3 regions of the Bradyrhizobium sp. NBAIM14 genome follow, and region 2 is predicted to be linked to each of the others. Evidence: riboswitches for the same ligand, from Rfam matches in the RefSeq annotation. Region 2 holds a riboswitch; each other region holds the start of a gene.
The links. Region 2 has a riboswitch for cobalamin ahead of metE (5-methyltetrahydropteroyltriglutamate--homocysteine S-methyltransferase). Riboswitches for the same ligand answer to the same signal wherever they lie in the genome.
Positions count from the first base shown of each region.

Region 1: it holds a riboswitch for cobalamin, as region 2 does, so the genes downstream of both, I6F28_RS24125 (TonB-dependent receptor) here and metE (5-methyltetrahydropteroyltriglutamate--homocysteine S-methyltransferase) in region 2, are expected to answer to the same signal.
Region 3: it holds a riboswitch for cobalamin, as region 2 does, so the genes downstream of both, I6F28_RS24040 (DUF1636 family protein) here and metE (5-methyltetrahydropteroyltriglutamate--homocysteine S-methyltransferase) in region 2, are expected to answer to the same signal.

Region 1 covers NZ_JADYVQ010000011.1:114,339-120,313, reverse strand. The annotation lists gene I6F28_RS24130 (PepSY domain-containing protein) at 1-641, opposite strand, end outside; gene I6F28_RS24125 (TonB-dependent receptor) at 654-3,011, opposite strand; cobalamin riboswitch at 3,125-3,327, opposite strand; gene I6F28_RS24120 (histidine phosphatase family protein) at 3,400-3,972, shown strand; gene cobT (nicotinate-nucleotide--dimethylbenzimidazole phosphoribosyltransferase) at 3,979-5,031, opposite strand; gene cobF (precorrin-6A synthase (deacetylating)) at 5,037-5,786, opposite strand; gene I6F28_RS24105 (energy-coupling factor ABC transporter permease) at 5,832-5,975, opposite strand, start outside.
Region 2 covers NZ_JADYVQ010000014.1:161,099-167,073, forward strand. The annotation lists gene I6F28_RS27075 (nodulate formation efficiency C protein) at 355-1,137, opposite strand; gene I6F28_RS27080 (hypothetical protein) at 1,480-1,755, opposite strand; cobalamin riboswitch at 2,167-2,369, shown strand; gene metE (5-methyltetrahydropteroyltriglutamate--homocysteine S-methyltransferase) at 2,470-4,815, shown strand.
Region 3 covers NZ_JADYVQ010000011.1:96,168-102,142, forward strand. The annotation lists gene cbiB (adenosylcobinamide-phosphate synthase CbiB) at 1-921, shown strand, start outside; gene cobD (threonine-phosphate decarboxylase CobD) at 933-1,898, shown strand; gene I6F28_RS24030 (cobyric acid synthase) at 1,887-3,335, opposite strand; gene cobO (cob(I)yrinic acid a,c-diamide adenosyltransferase) at 3,341-3,976, opposite strand; cobalamin riboswitch at 4,017-4,238, shown strand; gene I6F28_RS24040 (DUF1636 family protein) at 4,333-4,707, shown strand; gene cobW (cobalamin biosynthesis protein CobW) at 4,704-5,753, shown strand; gene cobN (cobaltochelatase subunit CobN) at 5,753-5,975, shown strand, end outside.

The sequences.
Region 1 (5,975 bases), on a different contig from region 2:
GTCCAGACCACGCCATCCCACAGCGCCCAGCTGCTGCGCAGAATTGTCGGATAGATCCAGTGCAGCACGCTGCCGGCCCAGTTCCACGCGCGCTCGCTGCGCGTCGTATCCAGGACGACTTCGCCGGTCAGCGACGAAACGTAGACCTCCGTTCCAGGGGCATCGCCGAGAGCGGCGCGAAACAAGGGGCGATGGCGATCAAAACCGTTCGGCACGCTCCATTGATCGTAATCCGACCGCGCGACGATCGCAGCGCGCACCGCCTCAAGCCCGCGCTGACGTGAATAAGCTTGCACGATGGTGAGCGCGACATCGGCTGATGTCACCGACGCGTCTCCTCCATCGGAGGCGCGAACCGCTCGCGAACCTATGGAGCCCGAGACGACGTAGACCGGTCCATCGCTCCGCTGGATCAGCCGAACACGCCTGCCATCGGCAATCCCGCTCGCCGCAACGGCGTCCGCGACCGAGATCCTCGTCCCGTCGCGATCGACCGGCACAAGTCCGGCAAATCGCTCCGCTTCCGTCAGCGACGGAAACGGGACGAAGTGCATGACGATCCCGCTCGCGAACCACATCGCGAACAGCAGACAGAACGCGATGCCGAGCCAGCGATGCGTGAGGACGATCGCGCTCATCATGCGCTCAAGGTCTCACCATTTGAACGCGGCCGATATTTCATAGGTGCGCGGCGCGCCCAGGAGGATCTGGTCCGGATAGAACGGATCGCCCCAGATCGCGTAGCGCTTATCAGTGATGTTGCGGACACGGAAGGTCAGGCGGGCCTGGTCGACCGCATTGAACGCCGTCTTGGGGATGTCGACGAAGGCGTAGACGTCGGCCACGGTGTAAGCCTTCATCGTCACGACGTTGGCGTCGGTGTTGTAGCGGTCGCCGACATGACGGCCGGTGATGCCAAGCTCTACCGGCCATGGTGTGAAGAAGCGATACGACGCGCCGGCATTGGCGACGATACGCGGCACGTTTGGCGGCGTGTTGCCGGAGAACGAGCCGCCGGCAAAATTGTAGTCGGCATAGCGCGCATCGACATAGGCGATGTTGCCCCACAGCCGCAGCGGCTCGATCGGGCGTATCGAGGCGGCAAGCTCGACGCCTTTCGACTCCTGTCGTCCGGCGATGTTGAGTTGCATGCCGCCGGCGGCCGCATAGACGTTCTTGCGCAGGACGTCGTAGGCCGAGAACGACCATTCCGCCCGGTTGTCCCAGAACAAGTGCTTGACACCGGTCTCATAGGTGCGCGCGGTGGTCAGATCGAGCGGCTGGGTGGGCGAGAGCAGGAAGATGTTGTTGGCTGCGACGTCGGCGCCGGTGGCGTATTGGCTGAAGAAGGTCAGGCCGGGAACGGCCTCCCAGGTGTAGCCGATGCGCCCCGTGACCGGCGCCCAGTCTTTCGTGAATGGAAAGCCCGCCTTCACGATCCCGTTCTTGTCGGTCGAATTGCGGTCGAGCCCGATATGCTCGACACGAAGACCGCCGATCAGCGCGAAGCTGCGCGTCAGCTTGAGCCTGTCCTCGAATGACAGCGCCTCGTTGTCGATGCGCGCGGTCTGCTGCTGCGTCGTGAGCAGGCCGTAGAAACCGCGGTTGGGGTCGACCAGCGAAACGGAATCGCCGGGAAAGTTTGCCGCGCCGGGCCTGACGAAATCGAGATAGCTCGACGACAGCGTCGTGACCAGCCGGTTGTCGAAGCCCGCAATATTTGTATCCCAGATCAGGTCGGTGATGTTGCCGACCAGTCGCTGACTGTGGGCGACATAGAAACGCTCGCGATCGACCAGGTTCGTGGTGGAATTGAACGCCTCGATCTCGTTATTGAACCAGGTCCGTTCCGCGCCATAGCCATAGGCCTGACTTTTCAGCGTGAGGTCAGGCGCGAGCTTCAGCTCGAAGCCGCCACGCAGCCACACTTCCTGCGCCACGTTGCGGTTATCGAGAACGTTGTAATTGGTGTTGAAGGTGCGGTCGTCGATGGTGACGGCACCGAGATTCGTTCCGTTGTAATTCGAGACGTAATTGCCGGAGACGATCCCCGTCGTCGCATGCGAACCGCTGAAGGCCACCGGCACCAGCGGCGCGCCCCAATAGGCCTTCGAGCGGTCTTCACGATATTCGACCGCACCCCAGATCCTGAGGCTGTCGGAAACACGGTAGTTGAGCTGGCCGGACGTGCCGAACGTCTTGACATTGGTGTCATCGGCAAAGCCGTTGAGGGCGGAACGGCTGATGTCGAAGCGATAGTCCAGGCCTTGCACATTGGTGCTGCCGCCGGAGCCGTAATGGGCACGGAACGAGTTCAGCGAATCCCAGGAGAAATTGGCATCGTTACGGACAGGTCCGGTGTGGGGCTGCTTGGTGACGAAGTTGATGGCACCGCCCGCGGCGCCCTCGCCCGAAATCAGCGAGGCCGGGCCCTTGAGGAATTCCACAGCCTCCAGATTGGCGGTATCCACGATCCGCGAGGTCATGTTCTGCGGACCGATCTTGATGCCGTTGTAGAGCGTGTTGATCTGGCTGTTGGTGAAGCCGCGCATGGAGAAGGCGGAAGGTTCGGCCGGGTTGTCGCCGGAGGTGACGCCGACGGCGCCCTGCGCCACCTCGGACACGGTGCGATAGCCCTGCTCGCGCATGGTTTCGGCGGAGACAACTTCGACGGTCGCGGGCGTCTGCCGCACCGTCAGGCCGAGCCGCGAGGCGCTTTCGGCAACGGCGTTGGAGTTGAGCGGCGTTTGCGGCGTCGAATCCGGCGTGACGGGTCTTGGCGCTGCGGATACAGCCGCCGGCCTGCGCGCTGCCGCGCGGCGCGCGCCCTGCGCCGTTCCTGCTGCCGGTTTGGCCGGCTTGCGTACCTGGGCGGGCGACACCTCGACGGGTGGCAGCGGCTCTCGGGCCTGCTGCGCCAGAGCGGCCGGCAGACCAAGAGCGGCAAAGGACGTGAACGCGGCGGAGGCAAGCAGGACGCGGCGCGGTCGTGCGATACGGATGGAAGACACAGGTGAAAACCTCGGTATGACGTCAGTGGCACGTCACAGCGAACGAGGTCTCACCTTTGGCCTTGCAGCCGTCCGATGAAGCAATGTCTGTACTCCCCGACCGACATCTTCGCGTGTGACCACGGCTGACGGCAGGTCTCCTGGCTCGCGGGTCGTGACCGCTTCGTCGCCTTCCCGGGACCGAGGACCCAGTGGCTCGTGACGAAGGATTCACCGCTTACAGTTGCGGGGGCAGCCGCGGCATTGGGGACAATTTTCCCCGCACCGCATTCCCTTTTCATTCCCTCTCGGGAAAACCGTCGCGAGCATCTAGGATTACCACCAAGACAGAGTCAATGTGCCAGTTGCGGCGTTGGGGCCACAGCAACCAACTTCCTTGGAGATGAGCATGGAAGGCGAGACCTTCCTCTGGTTGATCAGGCATGCGGCCGTCGCGGGCGTGCCCGGGACGATCCATGCGGCCGATGCGCGGGCCGACCTCGGCGATCACGCTGCATTGGCGGCCCTAAGGCAGCTGTTGCCCGCGGATCTCGCCGGCTATGCCAGCCCGTCGCGGCGCACGGTCGAGACGGCGCGCGCGCTGGGGCTCGAACCGGAGCTGATCAGCGAGTTTCGCGAGCAGGATTTCGGCGACTGGACCGGCCATCGGCATGACGAGCTCGCCGCGACCGGTGGCGAGGCCTACGCGCAGGTCTGGCGCGATCCGGCGCACGGACGGCCGCCGAATGGCGAGAGCTTTGCGGATCAGGTCGCCCGCGTCCGCCTGGGCCTGGCCCAGATTGGCGCAGGCTCCGCAGCACTGGTCGTCCATTCCGGCACCATACGCGCTGCGCTCTGCATCGCGCTCGATCTCACACCGGAAGCCGCGCTGCGCTTCGTCGTCGATCCGCTGTCGCTGACCCGGATCGACCGGCTGGCGGGCGGTTGGCGCGTCGTGTCGGTCAACCAGCGCGTGGCTTGAGCCGCATCAAGAAGACCGATCCGGCACATTGGCCTGCGCGAACGTCGCCATGCCATTGTGAAGTGCGCACGCCGAGCGCACCAGCGGCAGCGCGATGGCGGCGCCCGATCCCTCGCCGAGCCTGAGATCGAGGCTGATCAGCGGCTGCACGTTCAGCGCGCGCAACACCAGCCGATGTCCCTGCTCGGCCGATTGATGCGAAGGCAACAGGAACGGCTGGCAGGACGGGTTGAGGCGCACCGCCGTCAGCGCCGCCACCGAGACGATAAAGCCGTCGATCAACACGGGGATGCGGCGTTGCGCGGCCGCGATGATCGCACCCGAGATCGCCGCAATCTCGAGGCCGCCGACCGCGCACAGGATTTTTTCGGGTGACGCCCCCGCAACGCCGTGATGCGCGATCGCCGCATCGATCACCCGCACCTTGTGCGCGCGGCCCGACGCATCGACGCCGGTGCCGCTGCCCGCGATCTCGTCGGCACTCACACCGAGCAGGCTCGCAGCAATCGCTGCTGAGGTCGTGGTGTTGCCGATCCCCATCTCGCCGAAGATCAAGAGATCAGGCCGGCCGGCCTCGGCGCGCACCACCGCGCGCTGCCCGGCCTCGAAGGCGAAGGCCAATTCCGCCGGCGTGAGCGCGGCCTCGACACTGAAATCGCGGGTGCCGCTGCGCGGCTTGTCGGTGACGATTCCCGCGATCTGCGCCTCGGCCAGCGTGCCGGCGTCGACCACCTCGAGGCTCGAACCCAGCTCGCGCGCCAGCACCGAGATCGCGGCGCCACCGGCGGCAAAATTCGCCATCATCGCGATGGTGACGGCTTGCGGATAGGCCGACACGCCCTGCGCGACGATGCCGTGGTCGCCGGCGAAGATGATGATCGGCACCCGCGCGGCGCGCGGCTGCTCGGTGGCCTGCAAGCCCGCAAGCTCGATTGCGAGCTGCTCGAGCCGGCCGAGCGCACCGGTCGGCTTCGTCAGTTGCGCCTGCCGCGCAATGGCCGCCTCACGATGAACAGCGGAGACCTCTGGGCAGTTCTGGGTAACCCATTCGGGAAGCATGCTGCTCAACGCCTGCGTTTGATGATGTAGCTGTCCATGATCCAGCCGTGCCGCTCGCGTGCGTCCTGCCGCACGGCGGCAATGCGCGCGCCCAGTTCAGCCAGCGCGCCGGACATGATGATCTGATCGGGCATGCCGAGATAGGCACCCCACCAGATCTGCAGGCCTTCTGGATCCAGCGATTGGAACGCCGTGCCGCCATCGAGCATCACGACGACGGTGTCGACGCCCTGCGGCCAGCCGCCTTCGCGCAAGCGCCGCCCTGTCGTGACCAGGAACGGCTCGCCGATGTCGTTGAGCGGCAGCGCATGCGCCGCGCACAGCGCCTGGATCGAGGTGATCCCCGGCACGACCTCGATTGTCGGCAATGGATCGAGCCGCCGCGCAATGCGCAGCGAAGAATCATAGAGCGAAGGATCGCCCCAGATCAGCAGCGCGACCTTGCCCTCATCTTCGAGATGCCCAGCGATCGTCTGCGACCAAATCGCGGCCACCGCATCGTGCCAATCGTCGACGCCCTTGCGGTAGTCCGCCTCGGTCGCATCGCGCACGGGAAGATCGAATTCGGCGATGCGCGTCGTTTTGTTGGTGAGCACACCGGCGCAGATCGTTCGCCTGAGATCTGCGAGATCGGATTTCGCCGTTCCCTTGCGCGGGATCAGGATGAGATCGGCGGCGTTGATGGCGTCAACGGCGGCGCGCGTGAGCTGCGCGGGATCGCCGCAACCGATGCCGATCAGGGAGAGCGTTAGCATCGCGAGCGCGATGGGCGGCCACACCGGCGGCCCATCGCTGATCTCTTACGCCGCGTTGTGCAGGCGCGGGGTGACGAGGCCGGGCGCGGTGACGCCGCGCAGCGACTTCGCCAGCGCCAGCACCGCGAGATCGGCGAGCGGTTCGATCACGATCACCAGCGCATAAGCGGCAGCGAACGTCCCGACGCT
Region 2 (5,975 bases):
GCTTGGGCCCGAGGCATCTGCAGGCCCAGTCCCGTGAAGAATGGCATGGAGAGCTGGTTCTCTCGCAAATGGTGTCCTTCCACTGCGTGGGGTGCGCCGAGGTCAAGCCGCCTCTCGCAAGGCGGCACGCGCCGCTGAGCTCGACTCCTCGCAGAAAGAATCGGAGGTAATCGTGCTGCCCCATTTTCTCGATGGCCGGCTGAAGGCCGCGGGAAAGCTCGCGACTGTTCAAGGTGTAAACACCGGAGAGTTTAGAGCTGATAGTCTTGCCGTTGCTCTGAGGCGTTCGGCCCTGCAGGAGCTACGGCGCGATCTTGCTCTGCGCGATCATTTACCGAGGCCTTTAGCTCCCTTCTAATCCTCCCGTTCCTTTGGCTCCATGCGAGCGAACCAGGAGCCAGGAGGAAAAGCCGCGATACGCTTGGCAAAGGAGGATTGCGGCTCCCAATCTTGTCCTTCGCTCTTCTCGAAAGTGATGACCCCGTTGTATGTAAAATAGCGGGGCCCTGGGATATTACAGTTCACCACAAGCAAAACGCGCCACAGATCACCTTTCTCGGTCGGCTTGTCATTCTGCTTCGGCAAGTAGTCCACTCCAACAGGATCAACGATAGTGCAGCTGCCCTGCCGCAGAAGATCACCGAGCCGACCTTGCATGGTCGTCACAAAGTTGAAGTTGGCCGGGTCATGCAGAAAGCCAAGATTTGCGTCCCTTTCGCCATCCTTGACTTCACTGGCGATCAACGAGAGCGCGAAGGCGCGCCAGCCCAATTCCATTGGCTTCGCATAGGTCGACGCAAGTTCAATCGTCCCGTCGAGCGCGACCTTCCAGGTGATAACGTACTCTTCGTCTGATTTATCATCCCGGTGCCTGGTCCAAGAAACAAAAACATATTCATTTTGGTCAAGTTCAGCGACGCCCCACATCCGAGGGACGAACTGTGCCACCTTCGAGACGTTGGAGATAACTTGTTCTATTGTCTCACCGTCTTGCGCTCGCCACGTTGACTTGACTCTTTCGACAAGGGGGCTGTCGTTAGCGCGAACAGTGTTGCTCGTCGCAGCCAGCCCGGCCAGGCAGATCAGGGATCGACCGAGCCAAAGCCATAGCGCGCGTCTTCCTGACGTTTTCTTCATAACCGTCGGCCTATCCGGTCTCATCCACACGTCATTCCAGAGCAGGCAACCTTCAACCTGTTATGCGCGAGCGCAAGAAGTTAGCGGCGACGCGACGGGGCGACCACTGGTTTTCCCGTGCGAGCAGGCGCTCCCCTCTATGTCACGCGCCGCTAACTTCACTGCCACCGACAGCCTCAATTTGCTGTGCTGGACATGCCCAGCAGGAGGACTGGGCAGGCAGAGGACGTGCATTCTTCGTGCCAGATAATAGACGGCAATTCGCACCGGTTTTGTGTCCTCTTTGTCGACTTTCCGACTGGCGCATGTCTCGATGTTTCCGTTCAACCTCTCCAGCACGGCTTATGCATCCCCGTCACGCACCGGATGTTCGACGGCACAGCGGAACGCCTCGGTGCCAAGTTCCTGATGAGAAGTGGCAGCACGTTTGCCGTCATTGAACCGTGTGGTTCGGTTATCGTTGCCGGAATGTGGGCTTTTGATCGCTGCCATGCCTTCGGGCACTTTCGGCCAAGGGGCCATGGCGCGTTTGGCGCTCCTTTCGCGACGTCCGGCGCTCCGGAAGTCGAGAACAGCCTCAGTCAGGCGCGCTTTGTACTCGATGGCGAACGACGGCAAGCCGATCTTCGCCGAGCATTTGGGGTGTGGCTGGCACCGCAAATCAAACGTGCTGCCCGGGTAAGTTGTAAGTTGCTGGCTTAGCCAGGTGTCTTGGCCTATTCAACACTGATCCTGTTGGTCGAGAAGGTGGCTGGATGGCGCGCGTGCTCGAAAAACCGCTGGGAAGCTGGGACTGGCGACAAATGCGTTCTGCTCGAGGCAGCGGCCCCGACCGCGCAAGCCGCATTTGTCCTTTCCACCGATCTGGCGTGCAACCCGCGGGCAACTGCGATGCTCATTGCGGTATCGCTGATTGGAGAGCACTGCTACATCATCTCAATGCTAGAGATGCGCGGTCATTCGCGTAGCAGATGTCGCAGCATCAGCTTGAGACATGATCTGAGAGGTTGACGGAAGACTGCTCTTGCCGATAATCCAAGTCGTCGAGGTTCTCCGGTTTCCATTTGATCCGGAGCTAAGAGGGAAGCCGGTGAAAATGCCGGCGCTGCCCCCGCAACTGTGAGCGGCGAGCCGCTGTCCAACGACGTCACTGAAGCCTGCGCGGCTTCGGGAAGGCCGGACAGCAGCGATGACCTGCGAGCCAGGAGACCTGCCCCGACACTATATTCGTCCACGGGCGGGGTGTCCCGGTGGTGCGCCAAGCAGCCGTCGCACCGCGACTTCCCCTGCCTGCGTCCGCCATGGCCTTTGCCCCCAACATGGGTTAACGCTATGTCTCTTCTCTCCCTCCCTGTTGCCACGCTCGGAACGCCACGCATCGGTCCAAGGCGCGAGCTCAAAGTCGCTCTAGAAAGCTACTGGGCCGGAAAAAGCAGCGAACAGCAGCTGCTCGAGGACGCAGCTGGCCTGCGTGCCGCGAATTGGGCCCGTCAGAAATCTATCGGCGTCACGGTCATTCCATCGAACGATTTCTCGCTGTATGACCAGGTGCTCGACACAAGTGTCATGGTTGGCGCCATCCCGGAGATCTACGCCTCGAAAGCCGAATCCGTTTCGCTCAAGACATACTTCGCCATGGCCCGCGGTTCACAATGCGACGACCAGGAAGCGAGTTGCGGTCACGGACCGCGCGGATTTGGCGCACCCGCACAGGAGATGACCAAGTGGTTCGACACCAACTATCACTATATGGTCCCCGAGTTTCACAGGGGACAGACTTTCAGGCTATGCTCTCGCAAGCCGATCGAGGAGTATGAGGAAGCCAAGGCCCTTGGCTTTCAGACCCGCCCCGTCCTGATCGGGCCGGTCACATTCCTAAAGCTCGGCAAGAGTCCCGATCCCACGTTCCAGCCACTCTCACTGCTGGATGAACTGATACCGCCCTATATCGAGGTTATGCAGGAATTGGCCAAACGTGGGGCAAATTGGGTTCAGTTCGACGAGCCCAGCCTAGTTCTTGATCTGGATGAGGGGACGCGAAAATCTTTGCGACATGCCTATGACCGGCTCGCCAAGGAGGGGCCGGCGATCAAGATCATGGTTGCCAGCTATTTCGGCGACCTCGGCGACAATCTGGACACCGCCTTGAGCCTGCCAGTTGCCGGGCTGCACCTCGATCTGGTTCGAGCGCCACAGTTGTTGCACCAGATCATCGCTGGCGGCCGAAGTGATCTCGTCATGTCGCTCGGTGTCGTCGACGGTCGGAATGTATGGCGGTCGAATTTGTCGTCGCTGCGCCAGCGGCTCGAACCCGCGATTGCGAAGCTCGGCAAGGATCGTGTACAGATCGCCCCATCCTGCTCGCTGCTTCATGTGCCGGTCGATGTTGAACTCGAGACCGGGCTCGCTTCCGACGTCAAGAGCTGGCTTGCTTTCTCGGTCCAGAAGATGCGGGAGCTTGCGATCCTAGCGCGTGCACTCGCAGGCGACCAGAATGTTGCGTTAGCTCTTGCCGAGTCGGAAGGTGCCGCGACTGTCCGCCGGACTTCGCCGAAAATCCGTGATGCCAATGTCGCTGTCCGGATGAGAGCGATCGACCAGACCATGTGTCGGCGCGCGAGCCCATTTGCCCGTCGGGCCGAGATCCAAAGCAATCGATTCGGACTACCGGCTTTTCCTACCACGACGATCGGATCATTTCCGCAGACCACAGAGATCCGGAATGCCCGTGCGGCGCATGCGCGAGGTGCGATAAGCGACGAGCAATACGACAAGTTCCTCAAGGAGGAGACTGCGCGCGCCGTACGTTGGCAGGAGGACATCGGTCTTGACGTCCTCGTGCACGGCGAGTTTGAGCGCAATGACATGGTGCAGTACTTCGGCGAGCAACTCGCCGGCTTCGTATTTACCAAGAGCGGATGGGTGCAGTCCTACGGCTCGCGCTGCGTCAGGCCACCGATCCTGTTTGGCGATGTAGCACGGCCGAAGCCTATCACCGTGGACTGGTGGCGCTACGCGCAATCACTAACAAGGAAGCCGATGAAAGCGATGTTGACCGGACCGGTGACGATCTTGAACTGGTCCTTTGTTCGGGATGATATTCCCAGAAGCGAGGTCTGCCGCCAGATTGCGCTCGCGATCCGAGACGAAGTCCGCGATCTCGAGAATGCTGGTGCGACCATGATCCAGATCGACGAAGCTGCAGTCCGCGAAGGATTGCCGTTGCGTCGATCGGAGTGGGCGGCTTATCTCGACTGGGCCGTCGATTGCTTCCGCATCTGTTCATCGGGCGTCGCCGATCAAACGCAAATTCATACGCATATGTGCTACTCGGAGTTCAACGACATCATTGGTGCGATCGCTGCAATGGACGCGGATGTCATCTCGATCGAGACATCGCGCTCGAAAATGGAACTACTCGACGCGTTCAGGAACTACGAATATCCAAATCAGATCGGGCCGGGCGTGTACGACATCCACTCTCCACGCGTTCCCGAGACGAGCGAAATGAAGGAGCTGATGGTGTTGGCTCGGACGCGGCTGCAGGATTCGCAGCTCTGGATCAATCCAGACTGCGGCCTGAAGACGCGCAAATGGGAGGAGGTTCGGCCAGCGCTAGCGAACATGGTCACTGCCGCCCGCGAACTGCGCGCTGCATTCGATCCGCGAGGCCGTTGATCCGGGCTTCGGTCTCTTTTCGACAAAGCTGATCCGCTTGTGGTCATTTGCGCGGGAGCCTTAGGAACCCAAAAAAATCCCCGGCCCCGCTTAGCGGGCCGGGCGAAAGTCTGGGAGGAGCGACGCTGACGCATTCGCGCGGACTTCCATCGGCGGAGGGAGGCCAGCCGCCGGTTCGATCACGGGAGGACATTCGCCGAAAATCTGAGCCGAGTTGAAGCACAAGCTCAGCGTAGCTCAATTATGCCGTGGTATGCGACCGTATAGCCTGAGAGTTAGAATCTACACCAAGGTTTGTCGCTCATGAGCACGTCGGCACGATTACGACAGCAGCGAGGGGGCATGCCGGGCGGTCGCCGCAGGACAGCAAACTCGGTGCGCTTTCCTGCCTGGAGCCTTATGTTCGATCAGGGCGACGTAAGCCCGGCTCCATGGATCTCGCAAGCTTATCCAATGCATAAGCGGTTGCTAAATTTGAACCTTGCTTAAGGCAGTCCTTGGTCGACCGGTTCCACCCGATAGTCGGGTTTCGGCTTGGGCGCTGAGGAGCACCCTATCGGCACCGCGGCATCATCAAGCTCGTGACACCCTCCGCATGGTCCGCTCATAGATCTCAAACAGAGGTTTCTGGACCTGATTACGGAGTGTCGCCGATGCCTATGGCCGCTCCAAGGCCAATGGGAGGGCATGCTGCACGCCGCATACACGTATGTAGGATCGCGATGAAGCGGTCACGCGTCAGGAACGAGCATCATTTACGATGCGGATCCCCATAGGTTGTTGAAATCCAATTGCGCCAGAACTGGTCGTGGCGATCCACGTCCAGCGCCTTGCTGTTGGTGCTGAACGTACCCGGGACTGGCAGTGCCTCGCATTCGCGTGCAGTGAGTAGGACCGGCTGCGGCCGGATGTCTCAGAGCGTATGGGGCGGGGCTCAAGGAGTGGGAGTGCTTCGCCGCACCCGCGCGGCGGCAATCGTCCGTCCTCATCGGTCGGCGGACACGAGAGGCGTCCGTTTCGCGCGATATCACTGCGCAACTGACAGACCTGCGAGGTTTACATTGTGGTGCCGGAACCAGAGCTCAGCTAGGCTCCGCCATGCTGTTTGCGCCGGGGTCGAGGAAGCGATCACGTTGCGCAGAAGCCATTTTGGGGGGGCG
Region 3 (5,975 bases), on a different contig from region 2:
GTGGTGGCGATGGCGGTGGATGCCCTTCTGGGCTGGCCGGCCTGGCTGTTCGCGCGGATCGGGCATCCCGTCACCTGGCTGGGCGGGCTGATTGCCGGCATCGACACCGCCTTGAATCGCGCGTCCGATCCGCCGGCGTTGCGCCGAGCCGCGGGCGTCGCCGGCGCGCTTGCGGTGATCGCGCTCTCCGTAGCGCTCGGCTGGGCGCTGCAATCACTGCTTCCTTCGGGTTGGGTCCAGATCGTGCTGATTGGCATCCTGGCCTGGCCATTGGTCGCGCTGCGCTCGCTGCATGATCATGTGGCTGCCGTCGCCATGCCCTTGCTGGCCGGCGACGTTGCCGCCGCGCGCGAAGCGGTCTCGCGCATCGTCGGCCGCGATCCCGCAAGCCTCGATGACGCCGGCATCGCGCGCGCGGCGATCGAGAGTCTTGCCGAAAACACTTCCGACGGCATCGTCGCGCCGGTGTTCTGGGGCGCGCTGTTAGGCTTGCCCGGTATCCTCGGCTACAAGGCGATCAACACGCTGGACTCCATGATCGGCCACCGCAGCGAACGGCACGAAGCCTTTGGATGGGCGGCAGCGCGCATCGACGATGTCGCCAATTTCATCCCGGCGCGGCTGACCGGATTTCTGGTCGTGCTGCTGGCGCCGCGAAGATCGGACGCGCTGGCGTGCATGACGCGCGATGCGCGCCGGCATCGCTCGCCCAATGCCGGCTGGCCGGAAGCGGCGATGGCGGGCGGACTCGGCGTGCGGCTCAGCGGCCCCCGCATCTATCACGGCAACGCGACCAACGAGCCCTGGCTGAACGAGGGTGCGCGCGATCCGCGCGCCGCCGATATCACCGAGGCGCTGACAGTCTATCGCCGCGCCATGCTGCTGGTCGGCGGCGTGCTTGCGATCCTGGCTTTCGCGTGAAACAACGGGGCATGCGCGAGCACGGTGGAAATCTCGATCTGGCCCAGCGGCGTTTCGGCGGACGCGCAGAGGATTGGATCGATCTGTCGACCGGGATCAACCGGATGCCCTATCCCGTGGGCGAGGTAAGCGCACGCGCGTGGAGCGCGCTGCCGTCACGCGCCGAGATCGAGGCATTGCATCAGGCGGCGCGGCACGGCTACCGCACGAGCGCACCGATCGTTGCGATGGGCGGTGCTCAGGCCGCCATTCAATTGCTGCCGCAACTCGCGGCGCCCGGGCGCGCGCGTATCCTCGCGCCGACCTACAATGAATATGCCGGCGTCCTGTCGGCCGCCGGCCGGGACGTCCAGGAGGTTGCCGAGCTCGATGCGCTGGCGGGTGCGGACCTCGCCATCGTCGTCAATCCCAACAATCCCGACGGGCGGTGCCATTCGCGCAAGGATCTGCTCGCGCTGTTGCCGCGCGTCGGCCGTCTCGTCGTAGACGAGAGCTTTGCGGACCCGATTCCGCAATTGTCGCTTGCACCCGACGCGGATCGACCGGGACTGTTGATCCTGCGGTCGTTCGGAAAGTTTTATGGCTTGGCCGGCCTGCGGCTCGGCTTCGCCATCGGTCATGCCGCCGACATCGACAAGCTTGCCGCCGTGTCGGGTCCATGGCCTGTTTCGGGCGCGGCGATCGAAATCGGCTGCCGTGCCTTGCGCGATGAGGCCTGGACCGAGGTTACGTCGGCGCGGCTCGCGCGCGACTGTGTTCGCCTCGACGCATTGGCGCATGCGCAAGGCTGGCGGCTCATCGGCGGCACGTCGCTGTTTCGCTTGTACGAAACGCCTGACGCACTGGCTGCACAGGAAAGGCTCGCGCGCGTCCACATCTGGTCCCGCGTCTTCGCGCAACAGCCGACATGGCTGCGCCTCGGGCTCCCCGGCAGCGAAGCCGAATGGACGCGCCTTGCCGAGGCCCTAGCGCGCTAGCGCGAGCAGGCCTTCGACGTCGAGATGCTTTTCGATGTGATCGGCCAGCGCCTCGAGCGCGCTCTCGACCCTGGCGTGATAGGGCTCGTCGCCCGCGGGAATGTCGAGCTTGGCGAGGTAGGCCTTGCGGAAATCATCCGACGTGAACAGGCCGTGCAGATAGCTGCCCTGCACACGGCCGTCGCGCGAGATCGCGCCTTCAGGCTCGCCGTCCAGCCTCGCGAAGGGACGGGCGCGATCCGGGCCGTCGGTGCGGCCGATGTGGATCTCGTAAGCCTGGATCGGCTGATCCGTCGCGGCATGCACGGCCGCGACGCGCGTGAGGGTCTTTTGCGGGCTCATCACCGTCTCGACATCGAGAAGCCCGAGGCCCGGCGTGTCGCCCGCAGGCCCTTCGATGCCTTCGGGGTCGGCGACGCTGCGTCCCAGCATCTGATAGCCGCCGCAGAGGCCGAGCACGTGGCCGCCGCGGCGGTGGTGCGCGAGCAGGTCGATGTCCCAGCCCTGCGCGCGCAGGAATGCGAGGTCGCCGCGGGTGGATTTGGAGCCAGGAATGATGACGAGGCGCACGTCGCCCGGGATCGCCTCACCGGGATGCACCATCACGAGATCGACACCAGGCTCGAGCTTGAGCGGATCGAGATCGTCGAAATTGGCGATTCGCGACAGCGCAAGGCAGGCGATCTTGCACTGGCCCGGCCTGCGGGCGTCGCGCAGGCCGAGCGCATCCTCGGCCGGCAGCTCACCGGCGCGCGGAAACCAGGGCAGCACGCCGAGGCCGCGCCATGCGGTCTTTTGCTCGATCAGCCTGTAGCCGTCGTCGAACAGCGTGGGATCGCCGCGGAACTTGTTGATGACGAAGCCAGAGATCATCGCGGCATCGTCGGGGTCGATCACCGTCCTGATGCCGACCAGCTGGGCGATGACACCGCCACGGTCGATGTCGCCGACCAGCACGACCGGCGCATTCGCCTTGCGGGCAAAGCCCATATTGGCGATGTCGGACTTGCGCAAATTCACCTCGGCCGGGCTGCCGGCGCCTTCGACCAGCACCAGATCGGCGCGCTCCTTCAGCCGTTCGAAACTCTCCAGCACCGCGCCCATCAGCGACGGTTTCATCGCCGCGTAGTCGCGCGCGCGTGCGGTCGCGATGCGCTTGCCGTGGACCACGACCTGCGCGCCGACATCGGTCTCGGGTTTGAGCAGCACCGGGTTCATGTCGGTGTGCGGCTCGACACCGGCGGCGAGGGCCTGCAGCGCCTGGGCGCGGCCGATCTCACCGCCATCGACGGTGACCGCGGCGTTGTTCGACATGTTCTGCGGCTTGAACGGCAGCACGCGCAGACCACGGCGCGTAAAGGCGCGCGCGAGGCCGGCGACGATGAGCGACTTGCCCACGTCCGAGCCGGCGCCCTGAATCATCAATGCGCGTGCCATTGAAGCTAGAACTCGACGCCGGCCTGCGCCTTGATGCCGGAGCGGAAGGGATGCTTGACCAGCGTCATCTCGGTGACGAGGTCGGCGATCTCGATCAGCTGGTCCTTGGCGTTGCGCCCGGTGAGCACGACATGCGTCATCGCAGGCTTTTGCGTCGTCAGGAAATCGACGACTTCGGCGATGTCGAGATAGTCGTAGCGCAGCGCGATGTTGATCTCGTCGAGCACGACCATGCGCAGCCGCTCGTCGAGGATCAGCTCCTTGGCTTTCTCCCAGCCGGCGCGCGCGGCAGCGATGTCGCGGGTGCGGTCTTGGGTCTCCCAGGTGAAGCCTTCGCCCATCGCGTGGAACTGACAGAGTTCGCCGAAATGGTCGGTGAGCAGGCGCCGTTCGCCCGTATCCCAGGCACCCTTGATGAATTGCACCACCGCACAAGGGAAGCCATGCGCGACGCAGCGGACGATCATGCCGAAAGCCGAGGAGGATTTGCCCTTGCCGGCGCCGGTATGGACGATGATCAGGCCCTTTTCGCCGCTCTTGGTCGCCATGATCTTGTCGCGAGCGGCCTTCTTCTTCGCCATTTTGGCGGCGTGGCGGGCGTCGGTTTCCTCGGTCGTGTGGGTTTCCGGTTCAGGCGTCATCGGTCCCGGTCCTTCGGCTTGACAAGTGGCGGCCACCGGCAAATGGTGGCCTGGCGTTGGTTCCTGTCCTATGACAGGCGAAGAGGGAATGCGATAGGGTCCGAATCCGCAAAGATTTGGGTCCAAACTGCAGCCGCCCCCGCGACCGTGACCGGAGAGATGCCCGAAGCCACTGATTCCTTTTGGGATCGGGAAGGCGGGGATCGAAGGGCCAAAACCCTGCTCCGCAAGCCGGGAGACCTGCCAGCGCGGACGAGTTTTGGACCGGCGGACGGGGTGTTCCGCGACGGGGAAGCGGGCCTTCAGGAGAATGGTCCGTGCGCCTCATCGCCTCCCGCTGTTATCTGGAAGAGGCGATGACCGTCACACTTCATGTCTGCATCACCTGCCGCGCCGGCCAGACGCTCGGCGAGGGCGAGACGACGCCCGGCAAGCGCCTGCATGGCGCGATCCTCGAGGCCGGCGTGCCCGAGGGCGTCAGCGTGGTTCCCGTCGAATGCCTGTCGGCGTGCAGCCAGGGCTGCTCGGTCGCGCTCAGCGCGCCCGGCCGCTGGTCCTATGTCTATGGCCGCCTGTCCGATGCGAATGCGCAGGACGTGGTCGCAGGTGCTGCGGCCTACGCGGCGGCGCCCGACGGAATCGTGCCCTGGCGCAGCCGTCCCGAAATCTTCCGCAAGCAGTCGCTTGCCCGTATTCCCCCTGTTACCGTCGTGCCGGAGGCCGCTGAATGAACTCGCTCGCAAAAGTCCCGGTTACGGTCGTCACGGGTTTCCTGGGCTCCGGCAAGACGACGCTGATCCAGCATCTGCTCAGCAATGCCGGCGGCAAGAAGCTCGCCGTGCTCGTCAACGAGTTCGGCAGCGAAGGCGTCGACGGCGAGATCCTGAAGTCCTGCGCCGATGCGAATTGCCCGGAGGAGAACATCGTCGAGCTCGCCAATGGCTGCATCTGCTGCACCGTCGCCGACGATTTCATTCCGACCATGGAGCAACTCTTGGCGCGCCCGGTGCGGCCCGATCACATCCTGATCGAGACCTCGGGCCTGGCGCTGCCAAAGCCGCTGCTGAAGGCGTTCGACTGGCCGGAGATCCGCTCGCGCATCACGGTCGACGGCGTGATCGCGCTGGCCGACGCCGAGGCCGTCGCGGCCGGCCGCTTCGCGCCGGATCCGGCTGCGGTGGAAGCGCAGCGCGCGGCGGACGACAATCTCGATCACGAGACGCCGCTGTCAGAAGTGTTCGAGGACCAGATCGCCTGCGCCGACATCGTGCTGCTGACCAAGGCCGATCTTGCGGGCGCAGCCGGAATCGAAGCCGCAAAAGCGGCGATCACCGCCGAGATGCCGCGCCGCGTGCCGATGCTGCCGGTCACCGACGGTGCGATCGATGCGCGCGTCATTCTCGGCCTCGGCGCTGCCGCCGAGAATGATCTCGCCGCGCGGCCATCGCATCATGACGGCGAGGAGGAGCACGAGCACGATGATTTTGCCTCGGTCGTGATTGATCTTCCGGAGGTCGCCGACATCGACGCGCTGGTCGCATCGGTCCAGAAACTGGCGCGCGAGCAGAACGTGCTGCGGGCGAAGGGGTACATCGCGGTCGCTGGCAAGCCGATGCGCCTGTTGTTGCAGGCGGTCGGCGAGCGGGTGCGCCATCAGTTCGACAAGCCCTGGGGCGCGGGTCTCAGACAGTCGAAGCTCGTCGTGATCGGCGAGCATGGCGATATCGACGAGGCCGCCATCAAGGCAGGACTTGGTCTTTCAGGATCTGGCATCTGATGCACGTCGTCTTCCGCGAGAGCCGCGGTCTCGAGGAGACCGCGACGCCAAGAGACATCGGCCAGGACCCGGCCGATCTCGTGGTGCTCTCGTATTCGGATTCCGATTTGGCCGCGTTTGCGGCCGGCTGGCGCCGCGGTCGGGGCAGCCTGCCGTCGCTGCGGCTGGCCAATCTCGCGGAGCTGCGTCATCCGCTGTCGGTCGACACCTATATCGAACGGA